Regions from separate parts of the Pseudomonas sp. H1_D04 genome, predicted to be linked through region 2. Evidence: predicted binding sites of a transcription regulator. Region 2 holds the regulator's gene; each other region holds the start of a gene.
What was found. The regulator sigma-54, encoded in region 2, starts transcription at its own class of promoters, with help from an activator protein. The targets are predictions, from matches to a motif close to ANTGGCATNNANNTTGCTNT.
Positions count from the first base shown of each region.

Region 1: glnA (type I glutamate--ammonia ligase) is a predicted target of sigma-54. The motif match lies at 1,762-1,781, and genes of this name have one in related genera.
Region 3: glnK (P-II family nitrogen regulator) is a predicted target of sigma-54. The motif match lies at 1,578-1,597, and genes of this name have one in related genera.
Region 4: AB4N82_RS17235 (circularly permuted type 2 ATP-grasp protein) is a predicted target of sigma-54. The motif match lies at 3,085-3,104, and genes of this name have one in related genera.

Region 1 covers NZ_CP162826.1:1,780,817-1,788,775, forward strand. Annotated here, with positions in the region: gene thiI (tRNA uracil 4-sulfurtransferase ThiI) at 93-1,547, opposite strand; gene glnA (type I glutamate--ammonia ligase) at 1,882-3,288, shown strand; gene AB4N82_RS08175 (chorismate mutase) at 3,495-4,031, shown strand; gene glnL (nitrogen regulation protein NR(II)) at 4,343-5,428, shown strand; partial or broken gene ntrC (nitrogen regulation protein NR(I)) at 5,425-6,862, shown strand; gene AB4N82_RS08190 (hypothetical protein) at 7,481-7,921, opposite strand; gene AB4N82_RS08195 (tRNA (cytidine(34)-2'-O)-methyltransferase) at 7,920-7,959, shown strand, end outside.
Region 2 covers NZ_CP162826.1:1,141,568-1,149,526, reverse strand. Annotated here, with positions in the region: gene AB4N82_RS05360 (class II fumarate hydratase) at 1-574, shown strand, start outside; gene AB4N82_RS05355 (hypothetical protein) at 602-1,030, shown strand; gene AB4N82_RS05350 (superoxide dismutase) at 1,032-1,643, shown strand; gene AB4N82_RS05345 (ZIP family metal transporter) at 1,677-2,570, shown strand; gene AB4N82_RS05340 (HPr family phosphocarrier protein) at 2,608-2,880, opposite strand; gene rapZ (RNase adapter RapZ) at 2,897-3,754, opposite strand; gene ptsN (PTS IIA-like nitrogen regulatory protein PtsN) at 3,757-4,221, opposite strand; gene hpf (ribosome hibernation-promoting factor, HPF/YfiA family) at 4,234-4,539, opposite strand; gene AB4N82_RS05320 (RNA polymerase factor sigma-54) at 4,615-6,108, opposite strand; gene lptB (LPS export ABC transporter ATP-binding protein) at 6,306-7,031, opposite strand; gene lptA (lipopolysaccharide transport periplasmic protein LptA) at 7,031-7,564, opposite strand; gene lptC (LPS export ABC transporter periplasmic protein LptC) at 7,551-7,959, opposite strand, start outside.
Region 3 covers NZ_CP162826.1:2,377,367-2,385,325, forward strand. Annotated here, with positions in the region: partial or broken gene AB4N82_RS10815 (YifB family Mg chelatase-like AAA ATPase) at 1-898, opposite strand, end outside; gene AB4N82_RS10820 (accessory factor UbiK family protein) at 1,124-1,384, opposite strand; gene glnK (P-II family nitrogen regulator) at 1,806-2,144, shown strand; gene AB4N82_RS10830 (ammonium transporter) at 2,179-3,516, shown strand; gene AB4N82_RS10835 (secondary thiamine-phosphate synthase enzyme YjbQ) at 3,729-4,154, shown strand; gene sutA (transcriptional regulator SutA) at 4,257-4,583, shown strand; gene AB4N82_RS10845 (HAD family hydrolase) at 4,690-5,385, opposite strand; gene xerC (tyrosine recombinase XerC) at 5,382-6,281, opposite strand; gene AB4N82_RS10855 (DUF484 family protein) at 6,284-7,000, opposite strand; gene dapF (diaminopimelate epimerase) at 7,014-7,844, opposite strand; gene lysA (diaminopimelate decarboxylase) at 7,848-7,959, opposite strand, start outside.
Region 4 covers NZ_CP162826.1:3,707,072-3,715,030, reverse strand. Annotated here, with positions in the region: gene AB4N82_RS17245 (transglutaminase family protein) at 1-690, opposite strand, end outside; gene AB4N82_RS17240 (alpha-E domain-containing protein) at 687-1,637, opposite strand; gene AB4N82_RS17235 (circularly permuted type 2 ATP-grasp protein) at 1,643-3,052, opposite strand; gene AB4N82_RS17230 (ribonuclease E inhibitor RraB) at 3,510-3,851, opposite strand; gene AB4N82_RS17225 (hypothetical protein) at 4,066-4,302, opposite strand; gene AB4N82_RS17220 (START domain-containing protein) at 4,406-5,011, opposite strand; gene AB4N82_RS17215 (YkgJ family cysteine cluster protein) at 5,053-5,307, opposite strand; gene AB4N82_RS17210 (translation initiation factor 2) at 5,469-5,960, opposite strand; gene AB4N82_RS17205 (aminotransferase-like domain-containing protein) at 6,065-7,504, opposite strand; gene AB4N82_RS17200 (OmpA family protein) at 7,775-7,959, opposite strand, start outside.

The DNA of each region.
Region 1 (7,959 bases), 640 kb from region 2:
CGATTTACAGTAGAGTCAGGCCTTGCCGTTACAGCTTGACGGCAGAGTCGGGGGGCCGGTGACGCAGGCCACAGGCAAACAGCCCCGGGCTCTTAGCTCGGTCGATAAACGCGCACATTGGCATGCCCCTCACTGAGCAAATGGTGGGCATGCAGGCGACTCATCACGCCTTTGTCGCAATACAGCAGGTACTGACGGCTGTCATCCAGTTCCTTGAAACGCGCGTTCAATGCGTAGAACGGCAGCGTTTGTACGTCGACGCCAGGAATTTCCAGCGGCTCATCTTCAGCGGCATCCGGGTGACGGATGTCGACAACAATCTGGCCGGCCAGGGCTTCACTGACTTCTTCGATCTGCACATCCTGGCCCAGTTCGTCGATAACACGATCGATCGGGACCAGCTTGGCGTTCTGAAGCGCACGCTCCAGAATCGCCATATCAAACTGTTGTTCTTCGTACTCCACGCGGTTGCGCTTGGCGTGGGTCTTGGGATTCACCGAGATGACCCCGCAGTATTCAGGCATATGCTTGGCGAAGTCGGCGGTGCCGATTTCTTCTGCCAAATCGATGATGTCCTGCTTGTGGCTGGCGATCAGTGGGCGCAACACCAGCTTCTCGGTCACGCAGTCGATCAGCGACAGGTTCGGCAGCGTCTGGCTGGAAACCTGGGAAATCGCTTCGCCGGTCACCAGGGCGTCGATCTGCAACTGATCGGCAATCCGAGACGCAGCGCGCAACATCATACGCTTCAATACTACGCCCATATGACTGTTATCGACTTTACCGAGAATTTCGCCCAGCACTTCCTCAAACGGTACGCTCACAAATAGCACGCGTTGGGAGCTGCCGTACTTCTTCCAGATAAAGTGCGCGACTTCCATCACGCCCAATTCGTGTGCACGCCCACCCAGATTAAAGAAGCAGAAGTGGCTCATCAGGCCGCGGCGCATGATCTGGTAGGCCGCAACCGTGGAATCGAAACCGCCGGACATCAATACCAGGGTCTGTTCCAGGGCGCCCAACGGGTAGCCGCCGATGCTGTCGTGCTGGCTGTGAATCACAAACAACCGTTGGTCGCGAATTTCCATGCGCACTTCAATTTGTGGCGCTTTTAAGGAAATTCCGGCGGCGCCGCACTCGCGACGCAGCTTGCTGCCGACGTATTTCTCGACGTCCATGGAGCTGAATGGGTGCTTGCCGGCACGCTTGCAGCGTACCGAAAAAATCTTGCCTTCAAGGCTGTCACCGAAGTGCCGTTTGCATTTTTCGGTGATGTCATCGAAGTCGCCCAGCGGGTACTCATCCACCTGGAGGAAATGCGCGATACCCGGCATGCAGCTCAGGCGCTCGGTCATGTCCTTCAAGGCTTTGGCGTCGGTGAGGCGGGTTTCCAGTTCGAGGTTGTCCCACACACCGTTCACCACCACAGCCGGGTCCAGATCGCGGAGCACGGCACGGATGTTCTTGGCCAACTGACGGATGAAACGCATCCGTACCGGTCGGCTCTTGATGGTGATCTCGGGGAAGACTTTAACGATTAATTTCATGGAAACAGCGCGCGCAGGGCCTGCCGAAAAAGGGGGGCGCGGATTATAGCGGAAATCGCTCAAGGTTTAACCAGTTAATATGCACATCACTCGACTCGCACTAAAGCAGTGCATTTGCATGCATCGACGCCACATTGCAGTGCGCGAATTTCGCGCTTTTGTCGCAATGCACCTTTATAGGGGCGTTTTTGGAGCAAAAAACCCATGTTGGCGCACTGGCATGCAATTTGCTCTCTTGTGAGGCAGGTTGCCATGGCGGACTATCCGCGCCGGCATCACCCACATTCTAAGGGCTAACTCCACTACCCCAGCCCGAAGCCACCCGGAGGACACTATGTCGAAGTCGGTTCAACTCATCAAAGATCATGACGTTAAATGGATTGATCTGCGCTTCACGGACACCAAAGGCACTCAGCACCACGTGACCATGCCGGCTCGCGATGCGCTGGATGATGCGTTCTTCGAAGAAGGCAAAATGTTCGACGGTTCCTCCATCGCTGGCTGGAAAGGCATCGAAGCCTCCGACATGATCCTGATGCCGGACGACAGCACTGCCGTGCTGGACCCGTTCACCGAAGAAGCCACCCTGATCCTGGTGTGCGACGTGATCGAGCCTTCGACCATGCAAGGCTACGACCGCGACCCACGTGCGATCGCCAAGCGTGCCGAGGAATACCTGAAGTCGACCGGTATCGGTGACACCGTATTCGTAGGCCCAGAGCCAGAATTCTTCATCTTTGACCAAGTGAAGTTCAAGTCCGACATCTCCGGCTCCATGTTCAAGATCTACTCTGAACAAGGTTCGTGGATGTCCGATCAGGACGTGGAAGGCGGCAACCATGGCCACCGTCCAGGCATCAAAGGTGGTTACTTCCCAGTTCCGCCGTTCGACCACGACCACGAAATCCGTACCTCCATGTGCAACGCCATGGAAGACATGGGCCTGGTCATCGAAGTTCACCACCACGAAGTGGCGACTGCCGGCCAGAACGAAATCGGTGTGAAGTTCAACACCCTGGTTGCCAAGGCTGACGAAGTTCAGACCCTGAAGTACTGCGTACACAACACTGCCGTTGCCTACGGCCGTACCGCGACCTTCATGCCTAAGCCTCTGTACGGCGATAACGGTTCGGGTATGCACGTTCACCTGTCCATCGCCAAAGATGGCAAGAACACTTTCGCTGGCGAAGGTTATGCCGGCCTGTCCGATACCGCCCTGTACTTCATCGGCGGCATCATCAAGCACGGTAAGGCCCTGAACGGCTTCACCAACCCTTCGACCAACTCCTACAAGCGTCTGGTCCCAGGTTTCGAAGCTCCGGTAATGCTGGCCTACTCGGCGCGCAACCGTTCCGCTTCGATCCGTATTCCTTACGTCTCCAGCCCACGCGCTCGCCGTATCGAAGCTCGCTTCCCGGATCCAGCAGCCAACCCTTACCTGGCCTTCGCTGCTCTGGTTATGGCCGGCCTGGACGGTATCCAGAACAAGATCCACCCTGGCGACGCTGCCGACAAAAACTTGTACGACCTGCCGCCTGAAGAGGCCAAAGAGATCCCACAAGTGTGCGGCAGCCTGAAAGAAGCCCTGGAAGAGCTGGACAAGGGCCGTGCGTTCCTGACCAAAGGCGGCGTGTTCAGCGACGACTTCATCGACGCTTACATCGGCCTGAAAAGCGAAGAAGAAATCAAGGTTCGTACCTTCGTACACCCACTGGAATACGAGCTGTACTACAGCTGCTGATCCGGTAGCGCTGCTTAAAGTGGCGTGACAAAAAAGACCTCCTTCGGGAGGTCTTTTTTTGCCCGTGAATTACACAGTTCCACACCTGCAAACCTAATCAAAAAGGTGGGAGGGAGCTTGCTCCCGATAGCGGTGGGTCAGCTCATACAGGTGCTGACTGACACTCTGCTATCGGGGGCAAGCCCCCTCCCACAAGGAGATCAGCATTGAAACGTCGACTTGTGTTCGCTCTGTTATTCGTCAGCGCCAGTGCATTCGCTGCACCGCCGACACTGGAGCCATTGCTCAACAGCATCGCCGAACGCCTGACCATTGCCGACCAGGTGGCCCTGAGCAAATGGGACAGCAAAAAACCGGTAGAAGACAAAAAGCGCGAGCAAGATGTGCTCGCCAGCGTCATTGCCCAGGCACCGAGCTACAAACTGGAGCCCGCCGCCGCCGAGCAATTTTTCTCGGCGCAGATCGAGGCAAACAAGCTGGTGCAGTACACCCACCTGTCCGACTGGCAGTTCCAGGGCAAGGCACCCGACGACCCGCGCCCGGACCTGGTAAAGCAGATTCGCCCGCAACTGGATCAATTGCAAAAACGCCTGCTGCAACAACTGGCGGACTTCACTCCACAACGTACCGACCCGCAGTGCCCTCAATGGCTGGCCGAAGCGGTACACGAGCCGCTGAACGACCCACTGCGGCAATTGGCGATGATCCGCGCTACGGCCGAGCTGTGTATCTACAAAGACTAAAACTGTAACCCCGATCCAAAAATGTGGGAGAGGGGCAACCCCTCCCACATTTGATTTATATGATTTCGGCACTTCCTGAACAACCTTCACAAAACCGCACTATATTGGTGCGACATCCTGCACCCACCCCAATGACTAACACCATTTTGGTTCGAAACTTCCCGCTCAAGCTGGCAGAACGCCACAGTTTCGGGCCCTAACCCCCCATTTCAGGGCTTTCGCGCTTCTTTTCGGAGCCTTGGTTTGGTTTTTGCATTTTCCTTGTATCAGCGTGTGCCTCAAGCCCGCGCCTTGCTCCAAAAGAGGTCCTGATGACCATCAGCGATGCACTGCACCGTTTGCTACTCGACAACCTGACCACCGCGACCATCCTGCTCAATGACGACTTGCGTCTTGAGTACATGAACCCGGCGGCGGAGATGCTTCTGGCCATCAGTGGCCAGCGCAGCCATGGGCAGTTCATCAGCGAGCTGTTCACCGAGTCGGCCGAAGCCTTGAGCTCGTTACGCCAGGCGGTGGAGCAGGCGCATCCATTCACCAAGCGTGAAGCGATGCTCACGGCCCTTACCGGGCAGACATTGACCGTCGACTACGCTGTGACCCCGATCCTGAGCAACGGCGCGACCCTGCTGCTGCTTGAAGTACATCCCCGTGACCGCCTGCTGCGCATCACCAAAGAAGAAGCGCAGTTGTCCAAGCAAGAAACCAGCAAGATGCTGGTACGTGGCCTCGCCCATGAGATCAAGAACCCGTTGGGCGGCATCCGTGGCGCAGCGCAGTTGCTGGCCCGCGAGTTACCGGACGAGAACCTCAAGGACTACACCAACGTCATCATCGAAGAAGCCGACCGCCTGCGTAACTTGGTGGACCGCATGCTCGGCTCCAACAAGCTGCCGTCCCTTGCGATGACCAACGTGCACGAAGTACTTGAGCGCGTCTGTCATCTGGTAGAGGCGGAAAGCCAGGGCTGCATCACCTTGGTGCGCGACTACGACCCGAGCATTCCCGACGTGTTGATCGACCGCGAACAGATGATCCAAGCGGTGCTCAACATCGTGCGCAACGCCATGCAGGCCATCAGCAGCCAGAACGAATTGCGCCTGGGCCGCATCAGCCTGCGCACCCGCGCACTGCGCCAGTTCACCATCGGCCACGTGCGCCATCGCCTGGTGACCAAGGTCGAGATCATCGACAACGGCCCAGGCATTCCTGCGGAACTTCAGGAAACTATCTTCTTTCCCATGGTCAGCGGCCGCCCGGACGGTACCGGGCTGGGCCTGGCCATCACCCAGAACATCATCAGCCAGCACCAGGGTCTGATCGAATGTGAGAGCCATCCCGGCCACACCACGTTCTCGATCTTTCTGCCTCTGGAACAAGGAGCCCCATCGACATGAGCCGTAGTGAAACTGTCTGGATCGTCGATGACGACCGTTCTATCCGCTGGGTCCTTGAGAAAGCCTTGCAACAGGAAGGCATGACCACCCAGAGCTTCGACAGCGCCGACGGGGTGATGAGCCGCCTGGCACGCCAGCAGCCCGACGTGATTATTTCTGACATCCGCATGCCAGGCGCCAGTGGCCTGGACCTGCTGGCACGCATCCGCGAGCAGCACCCGCGCCTGCCGGTGATCATCATGACTGCGCACTCCGACCTGGACAGCGCTGTCGCGTCTTACCAGGGCGGCGCATTCGAATACCTGCCCAAGCCGTTTGACGTGGACGAGGCTGTGGCGCTGGTCAAGCGCGCCAACCAGCACGCCCAGGAACAACAGAATCAGGAAGCCCCGCCGGCCCTGACCCGCACCCCGGAAATCATCGGTGAAGCGCCGGCGATGCAGGAAGTGTTTCGCGCCATCGGGCGCTTGAGCCACTCCAACATCACCGTGCTGATCAACGGCGAGTCGGGTACCGGTAAAGAGCTGGTAGCCCACGCTCTGCACCGTCATAGCCCACGGGCAGCGTCGCCGTTTATCGCACTGAACATGGCAGCGATCCCCAAGGACTTGATGGAGTCCGAGTTGTTCGGCCATGAGAAAGGCGCGTTCACCGGCGCCGCCAACCTGCGTCGCGGACGCTTTGAACAGGCGGATGGTGGCACGCTGTTCCTCGATGAGATCGGCGATATGCCGGCCGACACCCAGACTCGCCTGCTGCGCGTACTGGCGGACGGCGAGTTCTACCGCGTTGGCGGTCACACACCGGTCAAGGTTGATGTGCGCATCATCGCCGCGACTCACCAGAACCTGGAAACCCTGGTACATGCGGGCAAGTTCCGTGAGGACTTGTTCCACCGCCTCAACGTGATTCGCATCCACATCCCCCGCATGTCGGACCGCCGCGAAGATATCCCCACCCTCGCCCGCCACTTCCTCAGCCGCGCCGCCCTGGAGCTGGCGGTCGAGCCGAAGCTTTTGAAAAGCGAGACCGAGGAATACCTGAAGAACCTCCCATGGCCAGGCAACGTGCGCCAGTTGGAGAACACCTGCCGCTGGATCACGGTGATGGCGTCCGGGCGCGAAGTGCATATCGGCGACCTGCCGCCGGAGCTTTTTGAGCCTGCCGCAGGATTCGGCACCAGTGACCAACTGGGAGCAGGCGCTGCGTCAATGGGCCGACCAGGCACTGGCACGGGGCCAGTCGAACCTGCTGGACAGCGCCGTACCAGCGTTCGAGCGGATCATGATCGAGACCGCCCTCAAGCACACCGCCGGCCGCCGGCGCGATGCTGCGGTGTTGCTGGGCTGGGGTCGCAATACCCTGACGCGCAAGATCAAGGAGCTGGGCATGAAAGTGGACGGTGGTGACGACGATGAGGGCGACGACGCCTGAATCTCGAATCCACTGAGGTCTAATGTGGGAGGGGGCTTGCTCCCGATAGCAGTAGGTCAGTCACAACATCTGTGCCTGATACACCGCCATCGGGGGCAAGCCCCCTCCCACATTTGGACCTCCACACGGACTCAGAACCGTGCACCGCTTCAATGCACCCTGTTCTAGCATCGCGCACACGTTCCAAGCCCGAACCAACCGTTTTGTTAAGAGAATGCTGAATTCCGAAAACACCAAAGCCCCGTAATCCGGGGCTTTGCGCTTTTTGAAGAATTTTTTTTGGCACAACTTAGCCACTCTGGCACGCGCCCTGCAATAACCCAAGTACAACCCAGTTTCGGGGACCTTGGTACAGGCAGGCCGAGAATCCCCTCTTTACACCCGGGGTGCTTGATGCGAACCGCGTCGCGCTCCACACCGCTTTGGGGAACCTCGGTACAGGCAGGCCGGGGACTCCCTCTTTAACACCGAAGCCTTGATGGCTTCACCCCGTTTTGGGAGCCCTGGTACAGGCAGGCCGGGAACTCCCTTCTTTACACCGGGGCTTATGTGGCACAGCGCCCATAGCCCCAGCCCGTTTTGGGGACCTTGGTACAGGCAGGCCGGGGATTCCCTCTTTTATTGCTCCTGGAGATGGATCTCCAACCGCCAGCGGTCACCGACCTCTTCTCCCTTCCACTCCCCGCGCAACGGCCGAGCCGCGACCAGGTTCAGCAGCAGGCCGCCATCGGTCTTGCGCACGCGCCAGTTCACGTCCTTGTCGTTGACCTTAAGTTGCCCGGTGCTGGCCTTGCCTTGGGCATCAAACAGCAACGCCACGGTGCCGTCGATATGCTCGCCGTGCAGCTTGGGTTCGCTGTTGAACCACACCACTACGCCATCCGTGGTCGTCTCTACCTGTTGCAGTTCGACCGGGTCCGCTGTGGTCAGCCGGCCAATCATCAGGCCCACCATCAAGCCGACAATCGCCAGCGAGCCCATGACCCTTGGCAATAGCTTCGGTCTTGGGTCTTCTTCAGGGGTAGAATGCAGCGCATCTTTGCCTTCGGAGCCGTGCATGTTTCACGTCATCCTTTTTCAACCAGAAATTCCGCCGA
Region 2 (7,959 bases):
CGTGGCGGTGTCCGGCCAACTGAAAGCCACCGCCGTATCGCTGATGAAGATCGCCAATGACCTGCGCTGGATGAACTCCGGTCCACTTGCCGGCCTGGGTGAGATCGAGCTGGAAGGCCTGCAGCCGGGGTCTTCGATCATGCCCGGCAAGGTCAACCCTGTAATCCCTGAAGCGACTGCCATGGTGGCTGCACAAGTCATTGGCAATGACACGGTGATTACCGTCGCTGGCCAATCCGGCAACTTCGAGCTGAACGTGATGCTGCCTATCATCGCCCAGAACCTGCTCAGCAGCCTCGAACTGCTGGCCAACTCCAGTCGCCTGCTGGCGGACAAAGCCATCGCCAGCTTCAAGGTCAATGAAGCCAAGCTCAAGGAAGCACTGTCGCGCAACCCGATACTGGTTACTGCACTCAACCCGATCATTGGATACCAAAAGGCTGCTGAAATCGCCAAGAAGGCCTATCAGCAAGGCCGTCCAGTGATTGATGTCGCCCTTGAGCACACCGACTTGCCGCGCAGCCAACTGGAAATCCTGCTGGATCCGGAAAAGCTCACGGCTGGCGGCGTTTAATCACCGACTCTGCTTTGGAGGCTCACCATGGAGCACTGGAAGCGCACGATCGAACGGGCCAATCGCTGCTTTATGCAAGGCGAGTTGGTTGACGCTCGCGAGGCCTATTTGCAAGCCCTGGCCTTGGCCCAGGTGCTGTTCGAACGCTGGGCGAATGCCGACGAAGCAGTGGCGGCTTGCGTCATTTCCCATCACAACCTGGCGGACCTGCACCTGCACTTGAATCAGCCTGAGGAAAGCGCCGAATACCTTTGCGCCATTCACCAGCGCTTGCTGCAGACCATGCAGGACGCGCGCCTGAGCCCGCAGCTGCGGGAGGCGGCCCTGCGCCAGAGCAGCAAGACTTACGTCGAACTGTTGAATTTCATCAGCGATCACGGCGAGTACCCGCGCACCCATCGCTTGCTGGGCGGTACTGCTGCGCAACCGACTACGCCTCAATACGGAGCACATTGATATGACCTATACCTTGCCTGCCTTGCCTTACGCCTACGATGCCCTGGAGCCGCATATTGATGCGCAAACCATGGAAATTCACTACACCAAGCATCACCAGACCTACATCAACAACCTTAATGCCGCCGTCGAGGGCACTGAGTTCGCCGGCTGGCCGGTGGAAAAACTGGTGTCCAGCGTGCACCAACTACCGGAAAAGCTTCGCGCAGCCGTGATCAACCAAGGTGGCGGCCACGCTAACCACTCGCTGTTCTGGGCGGTGATGTCACCTCAAGGGGGCGGTAAGCCAGAGGGCGCATTGGGCAAGGCAATTGACGAGCAAGTTGGAGGTTTTGATAGTTTCAAGGAGGCCTTCACCAAAGCCGCATTGACCCGCTTCGGCAGTGGCTGGGCTTGGCTGAGCGTTACGCCGCAAAAGACCTTGGTGGTGGAAAGCAGCGGTAACCAAGACAGCCCGCTGATGAGCGGCAACACGCCGATCCTCGGCCTGGACGTATGGGAGCATGCTTACTATTTGCGCTACCAGAACCGCCGCCCGGAATACATCAATGCCTTCTACAGTGTTATTAACTGGCCAGAAGTTGCCGCACGCTATCAGGCTGCTATGGCCTGACATTTACCTCTATAACAAGATCTAAGGCCGACTATGGGCACTGAAACACTGGCGATCGGCAGCGTGCGAATGTTTCGTTATGCGCTTGGCTCGCTACTGCTACTGGCAGGTACTGCATTGCTGGTGGCCCACGGGCTGGCCTGGCTGGACCTTGAACCGCGCATCCTGCGTGCTTTGCAGGGCGGGGCGATCTGCGCGCTCGGTACTGCGCTGGGCGCGGTTCCGGTATTGGTGATTCGGCGGATGCCGGTGGCCGTGAGCGATACCTTGCTGGGCTTTGGGGCTGGCGTGATGCTGGCTGCAACCGCCTTTTCACTGGTGGTACCGGGTATCGCTGCTGCGGAAAGCCTGGGGCTTACGTCCTGGGGCGCGAGCGGGCTGATCAGTTTCGGCATTATGTTGGGAGCGTTCGGGCTGTATCTGGTTGACCGCAAGGTCTCCGGCGCGAGTCCGGAAATGCTGGTGGGCACGCCGGACAAACCGATGATGTCGCCGCGCATCTGGCTATTCGTGTTCGCTATCATTGCTCACAACATTCCGGAAGGCATGGCGGTTGGCGTCTCTGCCGGCGGCGGCATGCCGGATGCCGACAGCTTGGCCATGGGCATCGCCTTGCAGGATGTGCCCGAAGGTCTTGTGATTGCGTTGGTGTTGGCCGGGGCAGGGATGTCGCGGGCCAAGGCATTCCTGATTGGTGCTGCTTCAGGCTTGGTGGAACCGGTGTTTGCCGTGCTCTGCGCTTGGCTGGTGAGCCTGGCCGAGGTGTTGTTGCCTTTGGGGCTGGCGCTGGCTGCCGGGGCGATGCTGTTGGTAGTGACCCATGAGGTGATCCCGGAGTCGCGGCGCAATGGCCACGAAAAGCTCGCCAGCTTGGGGCTCTGCATTGGATTTTGCTTGATGATGGCGATGGATACCGCATTGGGGTGAAGCCGTTGCGGCTTCACGTTTGTGTCAAAGGGTGAGGTTACTCACCCTCATCAAAGTAGTTGTTGATCAACGCCACCAGAGCTTCCATCGCTTCCTGGTCTTGCTCGCCTTCGGTCTTCAAATGAATTTTGGTGCCTTTGCCGGCCGCCAGCATCATCATTGCCATGATGCTTTTGCCGTCGACCATGCTTTCAGGTGTGCGTCCAGCCCTGATCTGGCAGGGGAACTGCCCGGCTACTCCGACAAACTTGGCCGAGGCGCGGGCGTGCAAACCCAACTTGTTGATGATTTCAATTTCCAGAGCGGGCATCGCGCAGGTGTTCCTTTCAGCTAAGGTCGCGGTGGCGAACCTGGACGTTCTTGAGGGTTTGTTGCAGTGCTTGGCCCAAGCGCTCGGTCAGGTATACCGAACGGTGATGACCGCCGGTGCATCCAATGGCAATAGTGACATAGGCCCGGTTGCTCGCGGCAAAGCGCGGCAGCCACTTGAGCAGATAGCTGGAAATGTCCTGGAACATCTCCTCCACATCCGGCTGCGCGGCTAGGTACTCAGCCACAGGTAGGTCCAGCCCTGATTGGTCGCGTAACTCTGGCTTCCAGTAGGGGTTGGGCAGGCAGCGCACGTCGAACACCAGATCGGCATCCACCGGCATGCCACGTTTGAAGCCAAAAGACTCGACGAGAAACGCCGTGCCAGGCTCCGGCTGGTTCAGCAGGCGCAGTTTGATGGCATCGCGCAGCTGGTAAAGGTTAAGGCCGGTGGTGTTGATCTTAAGGTCGGCGAGGTCAATGATCGGCCCCAGCAACTTGGTTTCGTCCTCGATGGCTTCAGCCAGAGAACGGTGAGGGCTGCTGAGGGGGTGGCGTCGACGGGTTTCGGAGAAGCGTTTGAGCAGCGTCTCTTCATCGGCGTCCAGGTACAGCACATCACAATGAATATGCTTGGCGCGCACTTCTTCCAACAGTTCCGGGAACCGAGAGAGGTGGCTGGGCAGGTTGCGGGCGTCGATCGAAACGGCAACCAGAGGTTGCGCCAGCTCGGTGTGGATCAGAGCGCGTTCCGCCAACTCCGGCAGTAGGCCGGCCGGCAGGTTATCGATGCAATAGAAGCCGTTGTCCTCAAGAACGTTGAGGGCGGTACTTTTACCCGAGCCGGAGCGGCCGCTGACGATGATCAAACGCATGATTACTGCCCGTTTTGCTCATCCAGGACAACTTGGTACAGCGCCTCGTTGCTGCTGGCACTGCGCAGTTTGTCGCGTACTTCTTTGCGGTCGAGCATGCTGGCGATCTGCCGAAGCAGTTCCAGGTGCGCATCGGTGGCGGCCTGTGGGACCAGCAGAACAAACAGCAGGTCGACCGGGGCGCCATCAATGGCATCGAAATCGATAGGCGCGTCCAAGTGCAGCAGCGCGCTGACAGGTGTCTCACAGCCTTTGAGGCGACAGTGAGGAATGGCGATGCCGTTACCAAAACCGGTGGAACCCAGTTTTTCACGGGCAATCAGAGCCTCGAAGACATCTTGCATCTCCAGTTCAGGCACTTGGCTGCTGATCAGGTTGGCAATTTGTTCGAGGGCTTTCTTCTTGCTGCCGCCCGGCACGTTCACGAGGGAACGGCCGGGGGTCAGGATGGTTTCAAGTCGAATCATGGGTGGGGAGTGTTAGCGGCCTGTGCCCTGAAGAAGGCTCTGCTGCTTTTCCTTATGCTTTTTAAGTTGGCGGTCGAGCTTGTCAGTCAAGGCATCGATTGATGCATACATGTCTTCATGCTCGGCGTTGGCGACTACTTCGCCACCGGGAATCTGTAGGGTCGCTTCGATTTTCTGCTGAAGCTTGTCGACCTTCATGATCACTTGCACATTGGTGATCTTGTCAAAATGACCCTCAAGCTTTTTCAGCTTTTGCTCGACATATTCGCGCAGGGGAGGGGTGACTTCTACATGGTGTCCACTGATGTTGACTTGCATACAGCTTCTCCTTCGTTGCCAGTGCATAAAGCGGCGGGTAGGAATACCCGCCACTGGAACGCTGTGGCCCGCCCGTCACATCAAACGCTTACGCTCGCTGGAAGGCGCGATCCCAAGGGATTCGCGGTACTTGGCGACGGTTCGACGGGCGACCTGAATGCCTTGTGCCTCCAGTAAACCAGCGATCTTGCTGTCACTCAACGGCTTTTTCTGATTTTCCGCGGCAACCAGTTTTTTGATGATTGCGCGGATTGCCGTGGACGAGCATTCGCCGCCTTCTGAGGTGCTGACATGGCTGGAGAAAAAGTATTTCAACTCATAAATACCCCGTGGGGTATGCATGAATTTTTGCGTGGTAACGCGGGAAATCGTCGACTCGTGCATGCCTACCGCTTCGGCGATATCGTGCAGAACCAAAGGCTTCATCGCTTCATCGCCGTATTCCAGGAAGCCGCGCTGATGCTCGACGATCTGCGTGGCGACTTTCATCAGGGTTTCGTTACGGCTTTGCAGGCTCTTGATGAACCAGCGCGCCTCCTGCAACTGGTTGCGCATGAAGGTGTTGTCGGCGCTGGTGTCGGCGCGTCGCACGAAACCTGCATATTGCGGGTTGACTCGCAGGCGTGGCACTGACTCCTGGTTAAGCTCCACCAGCCAGCGCTCGTTGTCCTTGCGCACGATCACGTCAGGAACTACGTATTCGGCCTCGCTGGACTCGATCTGCGAGCCGGGACGCGGGTTGAGGCTTTGCACCAGCTCGATGACCTGGCGCAGATCGTCTTCCTTGAGTTTCATGCGACGCATCAGTTGGCTGTAATCGCGGCTGCCGAGCAGGTCGATGTATTCGGTGACCAGGCGCTGGGCCTCGGCGAGCCATGGGGTCTTGGCGGGCAGCTGGCGCAGTTGCAGCTGCAGGCATTCGCTAAGGGTGCGCGCACCAATACCCGCGGGCTCAAATTGCTGGATGCGGTGCAGGACGGCTTCGATTTCGTCCAGTTCGATATCTAGTTCGGGGTCGAAGGCCTCAAGAATCTCTTCGAGTGTCTCGTCCAGATAGCCTTGGTTATTGATGCAATCGATCAGGGTGACGGCGATCAGGCGATCGGTGTCCGACATCGGTGCGAGGTTCAGTTGCCACAACAGATGGCTCTGCAGACTTTCGCCGGCGGACGTGCGGGTAGTGAAGTCCCACTCATCATCGTCGTTGCTGGGCAGGCTGCTGGCGCTGGTCTGGTAGACGTCTTCCCAAGCAGTGTCTACGGGAAGCTCGTTGGGAATGCGTTCGTTCCAATCGCCTTCCTCAAGGTTATCCACCGTAGGGGCGGTTTCCTGGTAGGACGGTTCCTGCACGTCTGCGTTGGGTTTTTGCTCGATGTTGTCGGCCAACGGGTCTGCATTATCGAAGTCGTCGCCTTCTTCCTGGCGTTCGAGCATCGGATTAGACTCCAGAGCCTCCTGGATTTCCTGTTGCAGGTCCAGGGTCGACAATTGGAGCAGGCGGATGGCCTGTTGCAGCTGCGGTGTCATCGTCAGCTGCTGGCCCATTCTTAGGACTAGCGATGGTTTCATGGCAGGGGCTTAACACCTTATTCGCCGGCGCAACGCGCCATCCACGACAGGGCGCGTGAGCGCCAAACATAAGCAAATTATATGCCTGATATCGAGGGCTTTGCCTAGAGCGCGGTAACAATAAAAAACCGGAGGTTTTCATTGACTCCCGCGCATCAGGCAAACGACCTGCCACCGCCTTGTTTGTGCAGGCGGCTTTACAGGCGAAACTCGTGACCCAGGTACACTTCCTTGACCAGTTCGTTGGCCAGAATGGTGGCGGAGTCGCCTTCTGCGATCAGTTGACCATCGTTGACGATATACGCGGTTTCGCAGATATCGAGGGTCTCACGCACGTTGTGATCGGTGATCAGTACACCGATGCCCTTGGCCTTGAGGTGATGGATGATCTGCTTGATGTCGCCAACCGAGATAGGGTCGACGCCGGCAAACGGTTCGTCCAGCAGAATGAACTTGGGGGCAGTGGCCAGGGCGCGGGCGATTTCCACGCGACGCCGCTCACCACCGGACAGGCTCATGCCAAGGTTGTCGCGAATGTGGTTGATATGGAATTCCTGCAGCAGGCTTTCCAGCTCCTGTCGGCGGCCGTCACGGTCCAGTTCCTTGCGAGTTTCAAGAATGGCCATAATGTTGTCGGCAACTGACAGTTTGCGGAAGATCGATGCTTCTTGAGGAAGATAGCCAATACCCGCGCGTGCACGACCGTGCATTGGCTGGTGGCTGACATCCAGGTCGTCGATCAGTACGCGACCCTGATCCGCCTGGACCAGGCCAACAATCATGTAGAAGCATGTGGTCTTGCCTGCGCCGTTGGGGCCGAGCAAGCCGACGATCTGGCCGCTGTCGATCGACAGGCTGACGTCGCGCACGACCTGACGGCTTTTATAGGCCTTGGCCAGATGCTGGGCTTTCAGGGTTGCCATTACTCGGCCTTCTTCTTCGGCTGGATAACCATGTCGATGCGTGGGCGCGGTGCGGTGACCTTGCTGCCATTGGCACGACCGGCGTTAGCGATCTGTTTCACGGTGTCATAGGTGATCTTTTCACCTTCCGTGGAGTTGCCATCGGGGCTGAGCACCTTGGCCTGGTCGATCAGCACAATGCGATTCTGCTGGGCGTGATACTGAATGGTCTTGCCGTAGCCCTTCATCGGGCCAGTGTCGGCAGCGGACTGCTTCTGTTCGAAGTAAGCCAGGTTGCCCACTGAGGTCACGACGTCGATGTCACCGGCTTGGGTACGCGTCAGTGTCACGGTATTACCGGTGATCTTCATCGACCCTTGGGTGATGATTACGCCGCCGGTATAGGTGGCAACACCTTGCTTGTCATCCAGTTGCGCATCGTCAGCCGAGATGTGGATCGGTTGCTGGCTATCGTTCGGCAGAGCCCAGGCGCTCACGCTTCCCAGTGCTGCGCCCAAACCGAGCAAAATAGGGAGAGTTTTAACGAGCCTCATACTGTCCTCTTACGTTCGATAGCAGGTGTATCCTGCTTTCTTTCAAATACGCTTTCATTCCCTTGCCAGTCGATACACCGCCAGCGCCGTCGATTCTAACGTCTTGCTCGGTCTGCGCATATTGCTTCTGCGGGAATACGGTCATGCGACTGCTGGTAATCACCGTGTCACGGGCTTTGGCATCCGTGCGCGCAACACGTACCGAGTCAATCAGTTCTACCTCGGTGCCGTCGGGGTTCACCTCACCACGCTTGCTGGTGACATGCCACGGAAATTCGGTGCCGCGGTACAGGTTCAGGTCCGGATTAGTCAGCAGAGTGACTTCGGTGGCCTTCAAGTGCTCGACTTTGTCCGACGTCATTTCGTACTGCAGCTTGCCGTCGGGCAGGAACTGC
Region 3 (7,959 bases), 1.2 Mb from region 2:
GGAAAAGCACGCCATGATGCGCCATGGTGATTTCCCCAGGCTGCGGTTTCGATCCACCGCCCACCAGTGCGGGCCCTGACGCAGAGTGGTGCGGCTGGCGAAACGGCCGGTGCGGCCAATGGCTCAGCGGTGCGAGGCTGACCACCGACTGAATTGCCGCCACTTCCAGGGCCTCCTGCTCGCTCAGCGGAGGCAGCAAACCGGGCAAGCGGCTGGCAAGCAAGGTCTTGCCGGTGCCCGGTGGCCCGCTGAACAGAAGGTTATGTGCGCCCGCTGCTGCAATCAACAACGCCCGCTTGGCGGAGAGTTGGCCTTGCACTTCGCTCAAATCCGGGTAGGGCTTGTTCAGGTACAACAAACCATCGGATTTATAGGGCTCAATCGGCACTTGTCCGTTGAGGTGCGCCACGACCTGCAGCAAGTGATCCACGGCAATCACCTTCAGCCCCGACGCCAGGCAAGCTTCCTCTGCATTCGCCCGCGGCACTATCACGGTGCGCCCAGCCTTGCGCGCCGCCAAAGCGGCTGGCAACACACCTTTGACCGCACGCACTTCGCCGGACAACGCCAACTCACCCAGGCATTCAATGTCATCGAGCATCAACGCTGGCACCTGCACACTGGCGGCGAGGATCCCCAGTGCAATCGCCAAATCAAAACGCCCGCCGTCCTTGGGCAGGTCGGCGGGCGCGAGGTTGAGCGTGATGCGGCGCGAGGGGTATTGCAGGGCGGAGTTGAGGATGGCGCTGCGTACTCGGTCCTTGCTTTCCTTGACAGCGGTTTCGGGAAGGCCCACCAGCGTGAGGGACGGGAGACCGTTGGCCATGTGCACTTCGACGGTGACGGCTGGGGCTTCTACGCCGATCTGGGCGCGGCTGTGGACGATGGCGAGGGACATGCTCGTTCCTTGAAAGAGAGGCCGCTTCCTGCGGGTTTTTCAAGGGTAGACGAGGGGTGGGGCTAGCGAGGGAGGGAGGTTTTACAGAACGTATCCAGAGAACGACGCAGAACAAATGTGGGAAGGGGCTCGCCCCCGATAGCAGTGGGTCAGTTGATAAATATGTCACTGACCCACCGCCATCGGGAGCAAGCCCCCTCCCACATTTTGGCTTAGTTGCGTCAGTTACTCGGCCGTTGGGGTTAGCCGCGCTTCCAGTTCAGCCACCTTCGCCTCCAGGCTCTCCAGCCGCGCACGCGTGCGGGCCAGCACCACCATTTGGCTATCAAATTCTTCCCGGCTCACCAGGTCGAGCTTGCTGAAACCGCTTTGCAGCAAGGCCTTGAACTGGCTTTCGATTTCATTGCGGGGCAGCGGGGTTTCGCCGCTGAACAGGCGAGAGGCGTGGCCGCTCAGGGCGTCGAGTAGGTCTTTGGGCGCGAGCATGGGAAATATTCCGGAAACTGTTGGCGGGCAGTGTATCACGCAGCGTCTATAGTCTTTTTCGCGGCCTGCAGCGCACGCTTTTCGCGCATCGAGCTGTGCGACGGCGCACTGTTTTCGTGCGCATTGCAGCTGCCAAATAGTCCTGTGGGTGAGGTTAAGTGGGCAAAGGACTGATTTCAGTGATTTTTACGGAGCTGGCAAGGTTTCTGCTTAGACGATCATGACCCATGCACTGATGCAGTCGCTGTGACGAATGCAGTGCGCCGACGGATCAGGGGTACAGGTTTCGTCACCAGTGGTTCGCTGGCGTCGCAAAGGCAACTGCCCTTGCGACGATGCGTTACAAAGCCAGGCACTGCGCTTAGACTTGAGACGGGTTTGTTTTCCTGGGGCAAGTCCACCAATTCGGGAGAGAGTTTTCATGAAGCTAGTCACTGCCATCATCAAGCCGTTCAAGTTGGACGATGTACGCGAGTCGCTGTCCGAGATCGGCGTGCAGGGCATTACCGTTACTGAGGTCAAGGGCTTCGGTCGGCAGAAGGGTCACACCGAGCTGTATCGCGGCGCGGAATACGTAGTCGATTTCCTGCCGAAGGTGAAGATTGATGTCGCCATTGACGACAAGGATCTTGACCGGGTTATCGAAGCGATAACCAAGGCCGCCAACACCGGCAAGATCGGTGACGGCAAGATCTTCGTGGTCAATCTGGAACAGGCTATTCGCATCCGTACCGGCGAAACCGATACCGACGCAATCTAAGCCGCCAAACCCCAACGCCCCAGGAGAAAACAATATGACTCTGCGTAAATTCGCAGGGCTCGGAGCCCTGTTGTCCATCGTAATGCCAAGCCTGGCCATGGCGGCAGACGAAGTGGCTGCTCCAGTCCTCAACTCTGGCGACACCGCCTGGATGCTGACCGCCACCGCACTGGTGCTGTTCATGACCATTCCCGGCCTGGCGCTGTTCTACGGCGGCATGGTCCGCTCCAAAAATATTCTGTCGGTGATGATGCAGTGCTTCGCCATCACTGGCCTGATCAGCATCCTGTGGGTCGTCTACGGCTACAGCATTGCGTTCGATACCACCGGTATGGAACAGGGTGTGGTCAACTTCAATTCCTTCTTCGGCGGCATGGGCAAGGCGTTCCTGGCGGGTGTGACCCCAGCCAGCATCACCGGGCCTGCGGCGTTGTTCCCGGAAGCGGTGTTCATCACCTTCCAGATGACCTTCGCCATCATCACCCCGGCGCTGATCGTCGGTGCCTTCGCTGAGCGTATGAAGTTCTCTGCGATGCTGATCTTCATGGGCATCTGGTTCACCCTGGTTTATGCGCCAATCGCGCACATGGTCTGGAGCGGCAACGGCGGCCTGATGTGGGACTGGGGCGTGCTGGACTTTGCCGGCGGCACCGTGGTGCACATCAACGCCGGTGTGGCTGGGCTGGTGGCGTGCATCGTGCTCGGCAAGCGTAAAGGCTTCCCTACCACTCCGATGGCACCGCACAACCTGGGTTACACCCTGGTGGGCGCGGCAATGCTGTGGATCGGTTGGTTCGGCTTCAACGCCGGCTCCGCTGCTGCGGCCAACGGCACTGCTGGCATGGCGATGCTGGTCACTCAGATCGCTACCGCTGCTGCGGCGTTGGGCTGGATGTTCGCCGAGTGGATCACTCACGGCAAGCCAAGTGCACTGGGCATCGCCTCGGGCGTAGTCGCTGGTCTGGTAGCTGTAACACCAGCCGCCGGCACCGTTGGCCCGATGGGCGCTCTGGTAATCGGCCTGGTGGCCGGTGTGGTCTGCTTCTTCTGCGCGACCAGCCTCAAGCGTAAGCTGGGCTACGACGACTCCCTGGACGCATTCGGCGTGCACGGTATCGGCGGTATCGTCGGTGCGATCCTCACAGGTGTATTCGCAGCCCCTGCTTTGGGCGGCTTCGGCACCGTCACTGACATCGCGGCTCAAGTCTGGATCCAGTGCAAGGGTGTTGGCTTCACCGTGATCTACACGGCGATCGTCACCTACGTCATCCTCAAGGTGCTCGATATGGTCATTGGCCTGCGTGTTACCGAAGAGGAAGAGGCTGTCGGCCTCGACCTGGCGCAACACAACGAACGCGGCTACAACTTGTAAGTGCGCGTAAAAAAAATGCCCGGCTTGCCGGGCATTTTTTTGCCTGGTGTTTGTCAGTCGTAAGACGCTGTGCCGGTTTTTGCGCAAAGTTTGTGATCGGCCGCACACGGCACTTTTCAGTATGCGAATGTCTTACAGGCACGTAGGCGTATTCGGCACTTTGTTTTTTCCCAGAGCGCGCTAGAATGCGCGCCGATGGGCGAGAGAACTCTATGTGGCAACAGACCCTGATTACCCTGCGGGCCAAGCCCCGGGGCTTTCACTTGGTGACCGATGAGTTGCTTGCCGGCTTGCCTGAACTGAAGGCGTGTCGTGTGGGCCTGTTACACCTGTGGTTGCAGCACACCTCGGCTTCTCTGACCGTCAACGAGAATGCCGATCCGGCGGTTCGCCGTGACTTCGAACGTTTTTTCAACTTGCTGGTGCCGCAAGGCCGTGCCGGGTTCGAACACAATGACGAAGGTCCGGATGATCTGCCGGCGCACTTCAAGGCCAGTCTCCTGGGCTGCCAGCTGAGTTTGCCGGTCAAGGCCGGTCGCTTGGCGATGGGTACCTGGCAAGGTGTTTATCTGGGCGAGCACCGTGATCATGGCGGTGCTCGTAAAGTCCTCGCCACCTTGCACGGTGACGGGGCGTAAGCCACTGGTTATCCAGTGGATGTTGATTTTTCCCTGGCGGCCTCGACAGAGGGCGAAGCTGGGCTATAACTAATCTGCTTTTCGCAAGTCATGAGGTAGAACATGAGCGACGATGATCTGGAAAACGACGAACTCGAAGTAGGTGACGAAGACGACACCGAAGAAGGTCTTGAAGCTGCAGCGGAAGACGTTGCGGACGACGATGGTGGCGATGATGCGCCTGCCCCTGCGGCCAAAGGCAAAGCCAAGGCAGCTGTTTCGGTAGATGAATTGCCGAGCGTTGAGGCCAAGAACAAAGAGCGCGATGCTCTGGCCCGTGCGATGGAAGAATTCCTCGCTAAAGGCGGCAGAGTGCAGGAAGTCGAGGCTAACGTGGTGGCAGACCCACCCAAGAAGCCGGATAACAAGTACGGCAGCCGACCTATCTGAGGTCAGTCACCTGCTTGTAAGAAAAAGCCCGCCGTCGCTGCGGGCTTTTTCATGCTTGCTGATTTATTTGAGCTTCGTGGTGATCCCCATATTGGGATCTCTAATACTACTGCCACTTGCGGAGTAATTCCGGCAGCTCCGTAAGGCTACGAATCTCCGCGTCGGGGCGTTTATCCCCTTCCCACACCTTGGCGCTGGGGTTAAACCACACGGCCCGCAGCCCCGCCTGCTGCGCCCCCGCAATGTCGTCCCCGGGATGGTCGCCAACGTGCACCGCTGCGCTGGCATCCACTCCGCCGCGTTGCAGCGCTTCCTGGAACAGCCGCGCATCTGGCTTGGCAATACCAATATCTTCAGCGCGCAGCGCAAAGTGAAAGTAGTCAGCCAGGCCCACACGCTGCACATCGGCATTGCCATTGGTGATCACACCCAGCAGAAAGTGCTGGCGCAGCGCTTGCAACATCGGCTCGGCTTCAGGGAAGGGAGTGAGCTGATGACGGGCGTGAATGAACGCCTCGAAGCACACGTCTGCCATTTCCGTGGCTTGCGGCTGTGGATATCCGGCCTCCTCGAAGGCGTGCATCAGCACCCGGTGGCGCAACACGCTGATGCGGTGTTTGAGCTCCGGATGACGCTGCAGCACCTGTTGGCGCAGGCTGGCGAAATGCTCCAGTGGCAGGTCGCCGACGTTGGGGGCATGCACGACCAGCCATTCGCGCATCGACGCCTCGGCGCTGATGATGACGGGTACGTTGTCCCAGAGTGTGTCGTCCAGGTCGAAGGTGATCAGCTTGATACTCATGAGTCGCCGCCCTTGATGCGTTTGGCCCGTGGATGGGCGCTGTCGTACACCGTTGCCAGGTGTTGGAAGTCCAGATGGGTGTAGATCTGCGTGGTCTTGATATCGGAGTGGCCCAGCAACTCCTGCACGGCGCGCAGATCCTGGGACGATTCCAGCATATGGCTGGCAAAGGAGTGCCGCAGCATATGCGGGTGCAGGTTTTGACCCAGTTCGCGCTCCCCGGCGGCTTTGACCCGCACCTGAATAGCCCGCGGCCCCAGTCGCCGGCCTTGCTGGCTGATAAACACGGCGTCGTCCGCCGGGTTGGCCAACGCCCGCAGCGGAAGCCAGAGTTGCAGGGCTTCGCGGGCCTTCCTACCCACCGGCAGCACGCGGGTTTTGCTGCCCTTGCCGAGTACTTGCACCAGGCCGTCTGCCAGGTCCAATTGGTCTAGGTTCAGGCCCGTGAGTTCCGACAGGCGCAGGCCCGAGGAATAGAACAGCTCCAGGATCGCCTGGTCGCGGTGGGCGAGGAAGTCATCCTCTACGGCGCCATCGAGCAATTGCAGGGCGCGGTCGGTGTCCAGGGTCTTGGGCAGGCGCCGTTCGCCCTTGGGCGGAGACAGGCCGTTGGCCGGGTCGTGGTCGCACAGGCCTTCGCGGTTGAGGTAGTGATAGAGCCCGCGCACAGCCGACAGCAGGCGAGCCAGGCTGCGCGAGGATTGGCCCGTCTGGTGCAAGCGCGCGATCAGGCTGCGCAGGCTTTGGATATCCAAGGCCTTCCAACTGGTGACCTGCTGTTTTTCGCAGTAGGCCAGGACCTTGTTCAAGTCCCGCCGGTAGGCTTCCAGTGTGTGGGGCGACACCTGGCGCTCGTTGCGCAGGTGAGCGCAGTAAGCGTCCAGTTGCCGTTCCATGGCTAGCGCACCGCGCGCAGGGCGGTGGTGAAGCGCGGCAGGACGCGGCCCAACACTTCGGCGATATAGGTCAGGAACAGCGTGCCCACCGAGCTTTTGTAGTGCGCAGGATCACGGCTGGCGATAGCCAGCACGCCATGCAAGCCTTGATGGCTGAGGGCGACCACGGCTGTGGAGCCGATCTCCTTGAGCTGTTCGGGACCAAACAGGAAGTCCAGCTCATGCTCGCGCAAGGTGCCGCTGATGGTCTTGCCCTCGGACAACAGGCCGCCAATCGCGGTCTGTGCGTCGCTGCCGCTGACCCAACGGCCTACAGGCATCGGGTTATCGCTGAATAGGATCAGGCTGACAAATGGCACTTGGAAGTCCTGGCGCAGGCTGTCTTCCACGGCGATCACGGTTTCTTCCAGGCTGGTGGCGTCCATCAGCGCAAGAATCAGGCGACGGGTTTTGTCGAACAGGCGGTCGTTGTCGCGGGCGACGTCCATCAAGTGCGAGAGCTTATGACGCATCTCGATATTGCGCTCGCGCAGGATCTTCATCTGTCGCTCCACCAGCGACACGGTGTCGCCGCGTTGGTGGGGGATGCGCAGCGCCGGCAGCAGTTCTTCGTGCTCGACGAAGAAATCCGGATTCGCCTCAAGGTACGCCGCGACAGCAGCGGCCTCCAGACTTTCGCTCGGGGTTGCGGGTGCGGGTACTTGAGGCTTATCGGTCATTAGCTTGGCTCACTCATAGACGGACCTGTCCTTCGTATACACGCGAGGCCGGCCCGGTCATCAGCACCGGGTGGCCAGGGCCTGCCCATTCGATGGACAGGCGTCCACCGGGCAGGTCGATCAGCAGCGGCGAATCCATCCACCCCTGGCTGATCGCGGCCACAGCAGCGGCGCAAGCACCGGTGCCGCAGGCCTGGGTTTCGCCGGCGCCGCGTTCCCACACACGCAATTGCGCGCGGGAACGGTCGATCACCTGCAGGAAACCCACGTTGACCCGTGCCGGAAAGCGCGGGTGGTGTTCGATCTTCGGCCCCAGTTCATGTACGGGGGCATTGTTGATGTCGTTGACCCGCAACACGGCATGGGGGTTGCCCATGGAGACGGCCGCCAAGTCGACGATCTTGCCGTCGACATCGACTGCATAGCTGGTGGCCTGCTCGCTGGCCTGGAACGGAATATCCGCTGGCACCAAGCGCGGCGCGCCCATGTTGACGCTGATTTGGCCGTCGCTGCGAATATCCAGCTCGATCACGCCGCTCTTGGTCTCGACGCGGATCTGGCGCTTGGCGGTCAGGCGCTTATCCAGCACGAAACGCGCGAAACAGCGCGCACCGTTGCCGCACTGTTCCACTTCGGAACCGTCGGAGTTGAAGATTCGATAACGGAAATCCACCTCCGGGTTGCTTGGCGCCTCGACGATCAGCAATTGGTCGAAGCCAATCCCTGTATGCCGGTCGCCCCACTGTTTAGCGTGCTTGGGCAGGATGTGCGCGTGCTGGCTGACCAGGTCGAGGACCATGAAATCATTGCCGAGCCCGTGCATCTTGGTAAAACGCAGCAGCATGGCTTACTCCGGCAGCAGGCTTTCGCCAGCATACAACTCGGCTACCGTCTCGCGGCGACGCACTTCAAACGCTTGATCACCGTCCACCAGTACCTCGGCGGTACGGCCGCGGGTG
Region 4 (7,959 bases), 2.6 Mb from region 2:
CAGTCCCACAGCCAGCTTGAGATGCCGCTCCGGGCGCGCCAATTGGTTGGTCACGTCAAAACTGTACCAGGCGTCATCCAACCAGGCTTCGGCCCAGGCGTGGCTGGCCAGATGCGTACTGTCTTCGGTGTACAAATACCCCGACACATACCGCGCAGGAATGCCCAGGCTGCGTGCGCAGGCCAGGAACGCGTGGGTGTGGTCCTGGCACACGCCCGCAGCCCCAGCGAAGGCCTCGGCGGCGCAGGTGTCGAGCTCAGTAGCGCCTGGCGTGTAGACCATCGCTTGGTTGAGCGCGTGCATCAGATCGATTAGCGCGGTGCGATCGCGACGCTGACGACAATGCTGTGCGGCAAAGCCACGCAAGGCGTCATCCGGTTCAGTCAGGCGCGTGCAACGCAGGAACGGAAACGCCGACTGGCTCTCATGCTCGGCTTCGCGTAATTCGTCGATATCCACTTGGCCACGGGCGCCGATGATGATGGCGTCATGGGGTTCGTCCAGAGTCAACACGTGCAGGATATTGCCGAAAGGGTCCACTTGGGCGCGCACCGGGCGCGGCAGGTCCAGTTGCCAACTGAGCACGTGTTGACGCTCGCTGTCATGGGGCGTCAGGCGCAGGTATTGGATGCTGGCGCGAACCTGGTCCTCGTAGTGGTAGGTGGTTTCGTGGCTGATGGAGAGTCTCATGCCGCCTCCAGGTAGGAACTGTAGATGGCGTCGCCCAATTGGCGGACCAGGGGGATAAAGTCGGTCAGCCAGGCGTGCAGGCCTTCCTCAAGGATTTCATCGATCGCGGTAAAGCGCAGGCGCGCGTCCATTTCGGCGGCCAAGCGCTGGGCCGGTCGACCGTTGAGGCCGGGCAGACTGGCAAGGATCTGGTCGATTTCTTCACTGCAGGCGCGCAGCGAGCGCGGCACATCGGCGCGTAACAGCAATAATTCGGCGACTTGCCGGGCGCCAGGGGCGTCGCGATAGATCTCGGTGTAGGCCTCGAACGACGACAACGCCCGCAGCAAGGCACTCCATTGATAGTAGGCGTGGGCCGTGCCATCGGTGACGGCTTCAGCACGGTCGCCGGCCATTTCATAGCGCGCATCAAGCAAACGCAGGGTGTTGTCAGCGCGTTCGATAAAGGTGCCCAAACGAATGAAACGGAATGCATCGTTGCGCATGATGGTGCCGTAGGTCGCCCCTCGAAACAGATGGGAGCGTTCCTTAACCCACTCACAGAAGCGACTCATACCGTAGCGGCTGAGACCTTGCTGAGCGATATCGCGAATATCCAACCAAGTGGCGTTGATGTTTTCCCACATGTCGGCGGTAATTCGCCCACGCACCGCATGGGCGCTGGCCCGCGCCGAGCCGAGGCAACTGTAGATGCTCGCCGGGTTGGCCGCGTCCAGGGCAAAGAAGTGCAGCAGGCGTTCGGCATGCAATTCACCGTGGCGCTCGCGGTAATCATCCAGGGTGCCGGTGATCAGCAGCGGCATGGCTAATTCATGCAGGCCATCGCCGCGCCCATCCTGAGGCATCAGCGACAGCGAATAACTGACATCGAGCATGCGCGCGAGGTTTTCCGCACGCTCCAGATAGCGCGACATCCAATACAAATCCGAGGCAGTTCTACTCAACATGGCATTCAGTCCTCAACCACCCAGGTGTCTTTGGTGCCGCCGCCCTGGGACGAGTTGACCACCAGCGAACCTTCGCGCAGCGCCACGCGGGTCAAGCCACCCGGCACCACACGGGTTTCCTTGCCGGACAGCACAAACGGGCGCAGGTCGATGTGGCGCGGGGCGATACCGTTTTCGACAAAGGTCGGGCAGGTGGATAAACACAGGGTCGGCTGTGCGATATAGGCATGAGGCTTGGCTTTGATTCGCGCCCGGAACGCTTCGATTTCAGCCGCCGTGGACGCCGGCCCCACCAACATCCCGTAGCCGCCGGAGCCTTGGGTTTCCTTGACCACCAGGTCCGGCAGGTTGGCCAGTACGTGGGACAATTCGTCAGGCTTACGGCATTGAAAGGTAGGAACGTTCTTTAGGATCGGTTCTTCATCCAGATAGAAACGGATCATCTCGGTAACGAAGGGGTACACCGACTTGTCATCCGCCACCCCGGTGCCGATGGCGTTGGCCAGCACCACGTTGCCGGAGCGATAGGCCGCCAGCAGACCCGGCACACCGAGCATGGAATCCGGGTTGAAGGCCAGCGGGTCGAGGAACGCGTCATCGAGACGGCGGTAGATCACGTCCACCGCCTTAGGTCCGTCGGTGGTGCGCATGAAGACGCGGTCATCACGTACGAACAGATCGGCGCCTTCCACCAGTTCCACACCCATTTCCCGGGCAAGGAACGCATGTTCAAAGAACGCGCTGTTGAAGCGCCCCGGCGTCAGCACCACCACGCTGGGGTTATCCAAAGGACTGGAGCTTTTAAGGGTGTCGAGCAACAGGTTGGGATAGTGGTCGATGGGCGCGATGCGCTGGGCGGCGAACAGTTCGGGGAACAGGCGCATCATCATCTTGCGGTCTTCGAGCATGTAGCTCACGCCGCTCGGTGTGCGCAGGTTGTCTTCAAGCACGTAGTAAGTGCCGTCGCCATCGCGTACGAGGTCGACCCCGGAGACGTGGGAATACAGGTCGCGATGCAGGTCCAGGCCCTGCATCGCCAACTGATATTGCTCGTTAGCCAACACCTGTTCGGCGGGGATGATCCCAGCCTTGATGATGCGTTGCTCGTGGTACAGGTCGGCAAGGAACATGTTCAGCGCCTTGACCCTTTGAATACAGCCGCGCTCCACAATTCGCCACTCACTGGCGGGGATACTGCGGGGGATGGTGTCGAAAGGAATGAGGCGTTCGGTGCCCTGCTCGTCGCCATAAAGCGTGAAGGTGATACCGGCGCGATGAAACAGCAAATCGGCTTCACGCCGGCGCTGGGCCAGCAGTTCTGCAGGGGTCTCGGCCAACCAACGGGCAAACTCGCGGTAATGGGGGCGGACCTGCCCCGCTCCATCGTACATTTCGTCGTAATAAGTGCGGATCATGCCGTACTCCTTGTCACCCGGACGCAAGAACCATCGCAAGGCCCGTGCCAGCGGCATAAACACTTAAAAAACAGTGAGTTAAATAAAAGCGAAGCGCTGATCGCACCGTCCTGGTGCGCAGAACGCCCGTCGTATTGCTGCACGCTTCATCGCAATGCAGGCTTTGACTATCAACAGCATAGCCAGAGTTGATTTCACTGCCCGACGAAGGGTGCGGATAATCGCCTCCATCAGCTGAACAGGATCTTTCCTACAGCTTTACCCCTTGCACACTCGGTACCGTGACAGCTCGTGTACTGACTGACTCCTAAGGTCTTCCCTTTCAGCCATCCTTTAAGGATGGCTTTTTTTTTGGTGCACGAAAAGGCAGCGCAAGTTCCAGGAATTTTCTCGCAACCCATACAAAATCGGCCGACCCTAAGGTCAGCCGATACGCTGCGTTACTCATACAATTGCGCTACATGGGTAACCCACGCACCTCCTGCTTGACGCCCCATCCTTCGATGATCCCGCCCAGCGGCTCGACCACCGCCTCAAAGTCCTGCTCGAAGTCTCCTATGCCGTCGTAGGTGGCGAACATGATTTTGCTCAGTTCCAGGTACCAGGCGCCATCGTCGCGCGCGCTGACCTGGGCATTCAGTGACTCTCCACGAAACTCACCCGCAGCCCTGCGCGCCCGTTCCTCATCCGGGAAAATGGCGTAGAACTCGATGGGGTGGAAGCGTGAAAAGTCGAAGCCGCCCTCTTTCATGCGACGCAGAACGTTGGTGCTGATGTCTTCTTGATAGGCTGTGCTCATGAAACGTCCTCCTCAAACTGATGGATAGACTTTCCGTGCTTCCCAAAGCCCCGCGCGCTGCTGGCGCGGGCACCACGGCAATAACATCACCGCAGGAAAACAAGCATGTAGCTGACAAGACCAGACCTTAGCGATTCATTCGCTGATCTCACTTGCAGAGTAGCGCGAAGCTATCACCTCCACCAGAGGCGCATGAATGGCATAGCGGGAATGTTCAGACGGCGGGCGAGATATCGAGGATCTGGATACTGTTCTGGTCTTTCAGGATCTTGACCGTAGGCTCGGGCTTGCGGCCCTCCAGGTCATTGAGGTCGAGTTCGGCTGCGACGGGGACCAACTTGTTGCGAATCATGTGTGCCGCATCTTCGAGGCTGGGCTTTTGGTCGCAGGTGAACTGCTCCACGGACTGGACGCCGTGATCATCAACGAAGGTAATCTGCCACTTTTGCATCGGTGCCTCCTCGATAAAACCCGTGTTTGGGCTTACAACTATCTGGACCTTGAGGGCTCGGAAAACGTTCCGCTCAAGTCCGGAGACACCTGATCAACTGCACTTATTTTTCAGCGTGTTCTTTCAAGGCTTTCAAAGTGTTGAACGGCGCGTCCACCACAAACTTGTTCGCCAACCACGAAGGCACGCTGCCGCCTGGCTCGGTGTGAACCTGATAAGTGACTTCGGTTTCATTGGCGCCTTTAGGCACCAGCTTCCAGAAACCCTCAACCTGGGCAACACGCACGTAACCTTTCTCTTCAGGCTTGTAGGTAGGCACGCCCTGCAACTTGCGGGTCACGCTGCCATCGGCGTCCTTGGTGGTGGTGACATGGATATACGAATCGCGATCGGTCACCGGGAACGGCGCCTTGAACTGGGTGTAAGTCCAGGCCTCATCGCCTTTCTTGTCCACCAGCTTCTGGGATTTACACTCATGAATCCATGAACAGGCGCCTGCCACATCTTCCTGCAGGGCCTGGATCTTGGCGACAGGGGCCTTGATCACGGTCACACCGCGATACGCCTTGTACTTGGAGCCGGCGATTTCGCTCAGGGAAATCTTGATACCGTCCTCATCCTTCGCGACTTGCCAATCCTCAGCCTGGGCAGTGGCAGCGAACAACACCGTAAACCCGCACAGCACAGCCATTCGTTTCAGCGAACCCATTGTTGTATTCCTTATTGTTGAAGTTCCGATAGTAAAGCCCATCAAGCCGCCGTCATCTGCTCCCACCATCCGATCAACCGGATCGCGTCGGCTTGGTCGGTGCCGCAGACATCGATATCCGCCTTGAAATCACTGCACACCGCCGGGCGTTCCGGTTGGCCGAACAGTTGGCACAGCTGTTCGACCGACAGGTGCAGGCAGCGTTCGCCCGCCGGTTTGCCATGGGGCATTCCGGGTAATGGCGAACTGATGGAGGGAGCGATGCAGCAAGCGCCACAGCCTTCACGGCAATTCATGACCAGCAGGTCCTCGACGACTCAATAGGGATGGCCGGGCTAGAGTACGCCCTTAAACAGCCGTTTTAAAATGGTCTAACAGGGGTTTTTCGCATAAAAAAACATGACTGACCAGTCTGCGACAGATGGTCATTGGCCTGCGTCACGTCTATGGGAAACGTTTATTGCTTGAACTCGAATTCCAGCGCGGCACCTTCCACGTCACGGCGCTCTTCGTTCCGCAGTTGTAGCTTCATCTCATTGCTGAGCAGACGGCCATTGATCTGGAAGGCACTGTTGTCGGTGGGCTTTTCGCCAAACATTGGCGGCAGCAACGGCACGCTCTGGGGCTTGGGCATGGTGCCGAGGGGCTGCAGGTGCCTGACCATGTCCGACGGCAGCGACAGATCCAACTGTGCCGGTGGCAGCTTGGTCTGTGCCACTTCCTGGGCTGACTTGGACTTTTTCGCCTTCGCTGCACGCTTTTTCGCCGTGGCGGCTTGTTTCTTCGTAACGGAGGCTTGCTTGGCGGGGCTTGGTTTCTTTGCCGGAGCGTTCTGCTCGGTAGTGGCAGCAGGCTTGTTTTCAGTCACAGGTGCCGCCGCCAGCACTGTGCTGACGTTGCACAGGCTTAACAGGCCAATCACCAAAACAGCACGAACAATCGAGGTCATATCGCCTACAGCATTAACGGCAGAGGGCCATATGCTCGCTTGTTGTGCGCGCCATGACAAGGGCGGTGATTAGCCAGCTATCGGAGTTGTCCCCTTTCAGCGCCTCAAAATCCTGCCGCGGTTTCCTGACACAACTGGCTGGCCAGCATCCCCAACGTCATCAGCGCCCGCTCTGCCTCGCGGTTCCACGGGGTGCCGCAGTTAAGGCGAATACAGTGGTTGAACTGCTCGGTGTTACTGAAGATCAACCCCGGCGCGATGCTGATGCCCTGTTGCAGGGCGCGCACGTGCAGTTCCTGGGTATTGACGCGTCCGGGCAAACTGACCCACAGGATAAAACCACCGGTCGGACGGGTCATCTGGGTGCCTTCGGGAAAATACTGCTGCACTGCCAGTTGGAAGGCGCTGAGATTCTTGCGGTATTCCTGGCGGATGTAGCGCAGATGCCGGTCGTAGCCGCCGTTCTCCAAGTACGCCGCCACGCCCATCTGGGTGACACTGCATGCCGAATGGGTACTGAACATCTGCAGACGCTGAATTTCCTGCTGGTACTTACCGGCGATCATCCAGCCGATACGCACACCCGGCGACAACGTCTTGGAGAAGCTTGAGCAATAGATCACCCGGTCCAGGCGGTCGTAGGCCTTGAGGGCCTTGGTGCGACCGATTTCGAACATCAACTCGCCGTAGATATCGTCCTCGACAATCTGGATATCGAAATCCGAGGCCAGGCGCAGCAACTGTTTCTGCCGCTCCTCGGGCATGGTGCCGCCCAAGGGGTTGCTCAGGCGCGTGGTCAGCACCAGGGCCTTGATCGACCATTGGTTGGCCGCCAGTTGCAAGGCCTCCAGGCTCATGCCGGTGGACGGATCACTGGGGATCTCAATGACTTTAAGGCCCAGCAAGTCGGCCAGTTGCAGCAAGCCGTAATACGTCGGTGATTCAGCCGCGATCAAGTCGCCGGGACGCGTCAGCACGCGCAAAGACATCTGCAATGCATCGACACAACCGTGGGTGATGACTACTTCGGACGGGTCCACCACAACGCCCGCATCGCGCATGCGGATCGCCACTTGGCGGCGCAGCGGCTCGAAACCTGGGCTGAACATATAACTGAACGCGCGCGGGCTCTGGAACCGCGTGACCTTGGCCAACTGCTGGTGGAGCGCCCGCACCGGCAAGTAGTCGACACTCGGCACGGCGGCGCCCAGCGGGAACACGCCTTCGCGGCGCGATTCGCCCAAAACCTGCTGAATGATGCTGCTGCGCGTAACCAACCCCGGGCGCTCGACCCGTGCGATGTCCGGTGTCGGCGCCGTGAGCGCTGGCGTCTGGTGCACGTAGTAGCCGGACTGCGGCCGCGCCCGGATCAGCCCCTGGTCTTCCAGGTTGGCGTAAGCCTGCAATACCGTGGCGTGGCTCACATTGAGCTGGGAGCTCATCTTGCGCACCGAGGGCACGCGCTCACCCGGTTGATAGACACCGCGTCGGATGTCCTCAGCCAGTTGCTGGGCGATACGTTGGTAAAGCAACAGATTGGTCATGACGCAGCACTCGATTTCACGGGTATTTTATTTTTGTGTGAAACATACCGGCACAGTTTGAAAGTGTACGGGGACAGTTGCCACAATAGTCGAGCGCGCGCGGGAGTGACAGTAAAAACTGTAAGGGTGGCGGATAGAATTTTCAGGTGTATACGAAACAACTGTGGGAGGGTCTGGCTCCCGATAGCGGTAGTTCAGTCAGCTTTTTCGGTGACTGATATTCCGTCATCGGGGCAAGTCCCCTCCCACAGTTTTGATCGGGGCAAGCCTTTAGCGAGCGGCGCCCAGTTGGCCTTTCTCGTCGGAAAACACAATCTCGACCCGACGGTTCTGCGCGCGACCTCGTTCGGAGGCGTTGGCTTCCACCGGGTATTGGTCACCATAGCCTTCGACCTGGATACGCTTTTCATCGATTCCCAGATCCACCAACACATCGGCCACCGATTGCGCGCGGT